Regions from separate parts of the Peribacillus sp. NPDC096540 genome, predicted to be linked through region 3. Evidence: riboswitches for the same ligand, from Rfam matches in the RefSeq annotation. Region 3 holds a riboswitch; each other region holds the start of a gene.

Region 1 (2,274 bases), on a different contig from region 3:
TAAGAGCGTTTAAATAAACCGGCATGGTTGATGTTAATGTTTTACCTTCACCCGTTTTCATCTCGGAGATGTTTCCATCATGAAGGGATGCCCCACCCATGATTTGAACACGGTAAGGATACAAACCAAGAGCTCGTTTTGCCCCTTCACGCGCAACTGCAAAAGCTTCAACAAGCAAATCATCCACGGTTTCCCCGTTTTGATAGCGCTCCTTAAACTCCTCTGTTTTGGCGCGCAACTGCTCATCCGATAACGCAGCTGTCTCATCAGCCAGCGCTTCGACCTGATCAGCGACTTTTTCCAGACGCTTAATTTCTCGCTTATTCGGATCAAAAACTTTATTTAATATATTAAGCATTCAATAACGCTCCTCTATTATGGTAATGATCATTCAATAACACATTCATATAAGTAAGAAGAAACACACCTTCTGTTAATACTAATCCAAGCTTAATTTTAACACTTCTATTCTAGAGGTACAACTTCATGTCACTCTATGTCTATGGACCTGAATTCAATTCTTACGAAAAACAATGGATAAAAGAGGGGTAGAGCTGTTAAAATAGAGGGAAGTATCAAAAGTACCTTACACATTCCCCCACTTTTCATATGAGTCTTTAACAAGACAAACGAAAATGCGGATTAAACACAACCTTCTATTAATAGATATTTTTGGTCCCTCTATACTGATAGTCAGTTGAAGTAATCTAGCTTTTCAGGCTTCCTATTCCTGTGATTTTATGTGGGTTTAAAACTTATAAATTGAAGATAAATAGAACATGTTTCGAGGTGGTATTGTTGATTGGTGAACGTGTAAAAAAACTGCGAGAAGAAAAGAAAATGTCAATGACTGAACTAGCCGATAAAGCCGGAGTAGCAAAGTCATACTTAAGTTCGCTCGAGCGGAACTTACAAACGAATCCTTCTATTCAATTTCTTGAAAAAATCTCCGCTGTACTTAACATTCCTGTAGATGCCCTTCTTTACGATGTACCAAATAAGGAATCCTTGGACACTGACTGGATGAAAATTGTTGAGGAAGCCATGAATTCTGGCGTTTCTAAACAACAATTCAGAGAGTTCATTGAGTTTAATAAATGGAGAAAAGATAAAGAAGAATAGATAAATTCTAAACTATCTACACAAACATAAATAGTACTGCTCTATCAAACTAGTCTTGATAGAATTTCACACAATAAAATAATCCCTATAGACAGCTATGTTGTAAATCAACTGTTTATAGGGATGTTTTTTTCAATCATTTTTTGATTCTTAGTTTTCATTGTTCTCCTCTATTGACACATTAAGATTCTCTTTTTGTAAAAAAGCACTAATTTCTTCTTTCTTAAAACCCAATTTCCTAGCTTCTGCAATCAACTTCACCCATTCTTGATCCACTTTCACTTAAACCACCTCTTTTATCCTCCTAAAATACTACTTGTATGTATTTTAAGCAGACCAGTCCATCTTAGTATCAAGCAACCTTAGACCTATGCCTTGCGACCTCACCTTTCGCTAAGTTTGCCTTTGTCAGGGTAATTATTACAAATACTATATTTAGTATCTTATTATAGCTAATATCGACTCCAAATATTGCTATTTTATGTCGCTAATTTACCACAATATACAACTTTTTATCGACAAAATATTACAAAATCAAGAAAATTAATGATAGTTTTTGTCTATTTTATGTACAAAGCAAGATGGTTCCAATGTTTCATGTTCGTTTTTTTACAAAATAATAAACATTGCCCTTCTTATTCAAACGATGGTGCATATTAATTCTTTCCATTGTAAGTGCATCAAAAGCTTTTTGCGCAGACAAGTCCTCACCACAGGTCGGACAAGTTGCCATATTCTGCACTTCTAAAAGACGCCCTATGGCATGTATAGCAATTTTCCTGATACAATAATCCACTCCCTATGCACTATAATCAAATGTTTTATTCAAATGAATTTTTGTTCTTTTTAAAGAACTTTAATTCAAGTGCAGTACAATAGGGGAGTATTCAAACGAGTATAAATACCCATTTATCTTATTAAAGAACAAAAGTGCCTTTTTAAAGAAAATATTATACTTTCCGTACTTCATTGTATTTTTTAGAGAACAATGAAATTCCCAGAGACCAACCAGTTAATCGATAATATTTGATACCTCGCTTTCAACAGAAGAATTTACTTATTATAAAGACACTTATCGAATTGCTAATTAGTCAGCTAAATAATCAGGAATGAAAAGGGAATGAAAAATAAACAATCATTGACCTCTTTGGT
Region 2 (2,274 bases), on a different contig from region 3:
TAAAACAAAAAAAGACTGATTTCTCAGCCTTTTTGAAAACACCCGTTACAATTGACCGATAAAAAAAGTCAATTAACGGTAATATAGTCCCAATGAAAATTTTCTTGCTTCTTTCTTTTCATAAACTTCCTCGAACGTAATAAATTTGTTTTTTGTCATCAAATTCTTCTTGTATTTTGATGGCAGCTTGACATCGTCTTCGCAAAGTCCTTTTAGCTTTTTCTTTATTTTATAGTATCGTCAAATTCATAAAAATATTAACTGTATTATTCATTATTTTTTTGATGAGCCGCATTTCATAAATTAATATCTGATCTTTACTATATAGTCTACTATAAATCATATAAAGTTCATTCATTCAAAATATTTCATAATACCAATTACCATATTAAATGGACAAAGGTTTCATTCACCTCTACAAAGTTTCCTATCCCTATCTGTTGCTAAGGAACTGTTTTTAGGGCTGCAATTTGATTAAACTAGAAACTTTTTGCTGATATAAGAAAGCGCTTATAATAGTGCTATATACTGATAATCATTTCTTTTATTAAATATTACTATACTACTTATTGAAAGTTTTAGTATCGGAACATTCCAGTCAGGAAATATATCTAATTATATCCGAATATTCTATAGAAATAATAGTACTTACAATTTCCGATCTATACTATAGGGAAATAACAATATATTATTCTAATCTAAGAAACACTTAGGTATCAGCGCACGGAAATGAATAATTTTGTTGATAAAAGATCGTTTCATCCGCAAGCTTTTAAATAAAAAAAAGGCTGAATAACAGCCATTCAAAGTAGATATATTTTTTTATTTTTCTAATTCCAATTCTTGCGGGGCTGATTATTCAAGTTCTGTTCATTCTGAATAAAATTTCGCACTTCTTGAATGGAAACACCTAAACTTTTTGCTTTCAAAATTAAATTAACCCATTCTGCATCAATTTTTTTTTGCATATCTTCTTTTTCACCCTATTTGCGGTAACACAGCCGTCTTAGCATAGCCTTAGACCTGTAATTTTGCGTCCCTACTTTTCAATAGGTTTGCCGTTCTCAGGAGTATTGAATATTTTACAAGATCTACTTACGATGGTGGTTAAAAACTTTAATGAAGACATCTCCATTTTCTGATTACTTAACCCCAATTTCATCCATATTGCAGTAACCCAGCTATCCTAGCAAATGCCTTAGTTTTGTGGTTTTGGCCCTTACTTTTCAATTACTATATTGAGATTTATTATACTTATTATGTTAACAAATGTTAATAGGTAATATTAGTAAGTAATTTAAAATGTCTTCTTAATAATCTTAAGATCTATATTCTTTAGTCTAATGACAGGCTATAACCAATTCCCTTCCTTCATAAACTAAACATAAAAAAACTACTATTATATAAACCTTTGACATAAACGGTTTTATCCGTCCCCCATTTACTTGAAACTTACTTTTAAAGAACAACTGTATTATCCCTTAAATAAACCTCACTAAATGCCAACTGGCCAGTAACATTTTCTTTCAAGTTTATTAAATTAAAAATTTCAAGATGATTGAAATGTACCAGCTTTCCGGAATTTCCTTGTAGATTCAAATTTAAAGGTAATGCTATATACCATCTCTAGTGTCTGTTTTACTCATTAAGAATTATTTGTAATCGAGGAACAGTGTTTACTCTATCATTATATAAAAACCAAACTTCCCCTAATAATTGAGCTTATAGATCAGGATACCGCGTTCCATTTTTTACTTTTTTTGTCTACTTTTGTCTGTGTTTGTCTGTTTTAAAGAACTAACTATACTTTATAACGAACAAATGCTATATTATAAAAAAACGGTTCTTATGGAGGGGGAATATGAATAGTAGATATGAGGAATTTGACTCATTAAGAGGATTAGCTGCACTTATTGTATTAGTTGGACATTATATGATGATATACCCTTCATATGAAAGTTATCGGTATGATTCAAACAGTCCCTTCAATGTCTATTTGTTCAAGGAAACTCCTCTTCGCCTTTTTTTCAGTAGTGGTAATGAGTCTGTCATTCTATTCTTTGTATTAAGTGGTTTTGTTTTGTATTTATCTATTAATAATGCTAAATTCCATTATCCTACATACTTAATAAAACGAGTTTTTCGAATTTATTTACCATATCTAGTAGCTATCAGCATAGCTATATTGGCTAAAATGCTTTTAACCCATTATATTGATATGCCTTTTATTAGTAACTGGTTTAGTAAATCCTGGACCGTTTCAGACACACCTGC
Region 3 (2,274 bases):
CCGTTAATTCAAAAGAGAAAAAAAGTTCCCTCTCATTAACATCTTAATCATTCCGTAATTTGCTAAGCGATTGGAAAATCCGCCCTCTGTGATGTGATTCATGTTCAATCAAATGGTACACAACCCATTCAGGTGTTACATCATATTGTTCAAGTACCCTCGGTTTACGCCAATCCGTTAAGTCCATTGAACGAAAGTGGGAAAGAAAAACTTCACGTACCTTATTAAGGCGGTAAAAATGTTCTTCTAAAGTTTGTCCCTCCATGTGGGTTAATGCTCCATCTTCAGAACGGCATTCTAACGGAAACAACAAGCGTATTTCCGAATCCCATTCAGTAACAAGGACCTCTTCATATAACCAATCTGCCTCGATCAAGGCAATGTGATATAGTAACGAGCCAATTGTTTGTCTTTCATCACTTTTTGTGTCGAGTATACTTTGGCTGACCCCAGTTAATTCTGTTATAAGAGTACGGCGAACATCTTCTAAACACCACAGCCACCGGCCAATTTCTTCTTCGTATCCTGGTAATGTAGACACCTGTAGAGCTCTTCTCTCCAAACTGATCATCCTCCTCTTATTAAAGTCTTACATTCTATTAAAAATGGGCGTTTCCTTCATTTAAATAAGAAATTCTCTTCACGTATTTCACAATCTTTTTAGAATAAGTACATGGGCTTTTAAACAACTTATCTTTATTGTCATTCAAAAAGTTACCCAATCCAATTACCTTTAGTTTTTAAACAATAATAAATACATTCTACAATTTACGACAACATTAGCACTATCTAGATAGTAATATATAACTATAATAAAATGAGTAAACGGCAAACAAATCGAAAGGTTAGGACGCAAAGCTAACAGGTCTAAGGTCAGATTGACTACGATAGCTGGGCTACCTCTTCAACGGAGGAATAGTGAATGTTACTTCAGACAAATGACAGAGTAAAAGAATTAGATAAAGAATGGATTGAACTCATTCAAATGGCTATCAAAGTAGATATACCGTTAGAGGAAATTAGGGGATTTTTATTAGAGGGTAGGCAGTAGGCCTAAGCTTTCTGTCTGACCACATTAGCGCCTATTTTATATTTTTAACTTTATTAAACTATAAAATAGATAATAATTAGCTTTAGTGATAATGAATAGGATGGTTGCTGCGGTAATTATTTTTATTATCATAGTCTAGGTATATATACTCATTAATACCGCTAGATAAGATAAAGAATAGGAGGGCAAATATGCAAAATCATGAGTTAGAACAAGTAATAAAGAATGCAGACAGAGCAATAAATAATGAAGATTTCGATCAATTAATGGATTTCTATTCAGAGGATGCTACCTTAGTTGTAAAACCTGGAACGTTAGCTAAAGGAAAAGAAGAAATACGTCGGGCATTCGTTGCCATCGCCGATTATTTTAATCATAGTTTAATTGTTAATCAAGAAAAGATGGCAATAATCGAAACAGGTGATACGGCATTAGTTGTCGCAAAAGCCCTACTGAGTGCCAATCAAAAGACTGATTCGGCGTTCTCAATGGAAAGAATGGCTACCTATGTTTTTAAAAAGGATTCTACGGGTACCTGGCGTTGCATAATTGATAATTCTTACGGTGCTGAATTACTTGAATAATTCATGTACAGAATTTGAATAAATAGAAAAATCCCACCTTCTATTAGGTTTTAGGTCAGATTTTCATTGTACAAATCTCCGAAGCAGACGTTAATAGAGCTAGAAATAAAAAAACTCCTATTATTTTATAGGAGTTCCAGATGATTTTCTGATTACCAATTCAGGCTTTAAATTTATTGTTCGATAATCAGCAGGACCGACTTCATCTACTCTTTCAATCACTAATTGTGTTCCTAAATATCCGAAGTCATAAGCAGGCTGCGAAGATACAGTCAAAAAAGGATCAAAGTCTGAAAATAATTCTAAATCGTCAAAGCAAACGACAGCAATGTCTTCTGGAACTTTAATCTTTTTTTCTCGTAAACTTTTTATAATTTTAATGGCAATGAAATTATTTGCTGCAAAAATAGCTGTTGGACGATCAGCAGGAGAAACATTAACCAAATGAGCAATTCCATTCCATTGCTTTTCTTGTTTATAATGAGTCTCTACTAGGAAAGCGGGTTCTATGTTTAAATCATTAATTTTTAACGTTTCAATATACGCCTGATACCGCTCTTTCGAAGTGGAAATCGTAAGTGGGCCATGAACCATTGCTATTCTTTTATGACCATAATCAATTAAATGCTGAAGAAGTAA

What was found. Region 3 has a riboswitch for cyclic di-GMP ahead of ACQKMR_RS19690 (anti-repressor SinI family protein). Riboswitches for the same ligand answer to the same signal wherever they lie in the genome.
Region 1: it holds a riboswitch for cyclic di-GMP, as region 3 does, so the genes downstream of both, sinI (DNA-binding anti-repressor SinI) here and ACQKMR_RS19690 (anti-repressor SinI family protein) in region 3, are expected to answer to the same signal.
Region 2: it holds a riboswitch for cyclic di-GMP, as region 3 does, so the genes downstream of both, ACQKMR_RS03920 (anti-repressor SinI family protein) here and ACQKMR_RS19690 (anti-repressor SinI family protein) in region 3, are expected to answer to the same signal.

The regions. Positions count from the first base shown of each region.
Region 1 is NZ_JBNNTG010000001.1:154,772-157,045, reverse strand. It holds gene secA (preprotein translocase subunit SecA) at 1-358, opposite strand, end outside; gene ACQKMR_RS00675 (helix-turn-helix domain-containing protein) at 799-1,122, shown strand; gene sinI (DNA-binding anti-repressor SinI) at 1,273-1,404, opposite strand; cyclic di-GMP riboswitch class I at 1,451-1,536, opposite strand.
Region 2 is NZ_JBNNTG010000003.1:21,941-24,214, reverse strand. It holds gene ACQKMR_RS03920 (anti-repressor SinI family protein) at 831-968, opposite strand; cyclic di-GMP riboswitch class I at 989-1,070, opposite strand; gene ACQKMR_RS03915 (acyltransferase family protein) at 1,862-2,274, shown strand, end outside.
Region 3 is NZ_JBNNTG010000025.1:72,140-74,413, forward strand. It holds gene ACQKMR_RS19685 (DinB family protein) at 44-562, opposite strand; cyclic di-GMP riboswitch class I at 818-904, shown strand; gene ACQKMR_RS19690 (anti-repressor SinI family protein) at 923-1,051, shown strand; gene ACQKMR_RS19695 (YybH family protein) at 1,243-1,635, shown strand; gene ACQKMR_RS19700 (LacI family DNA-binding transcriptional regulator) at 1,756-2,274, opposite strand, start outside.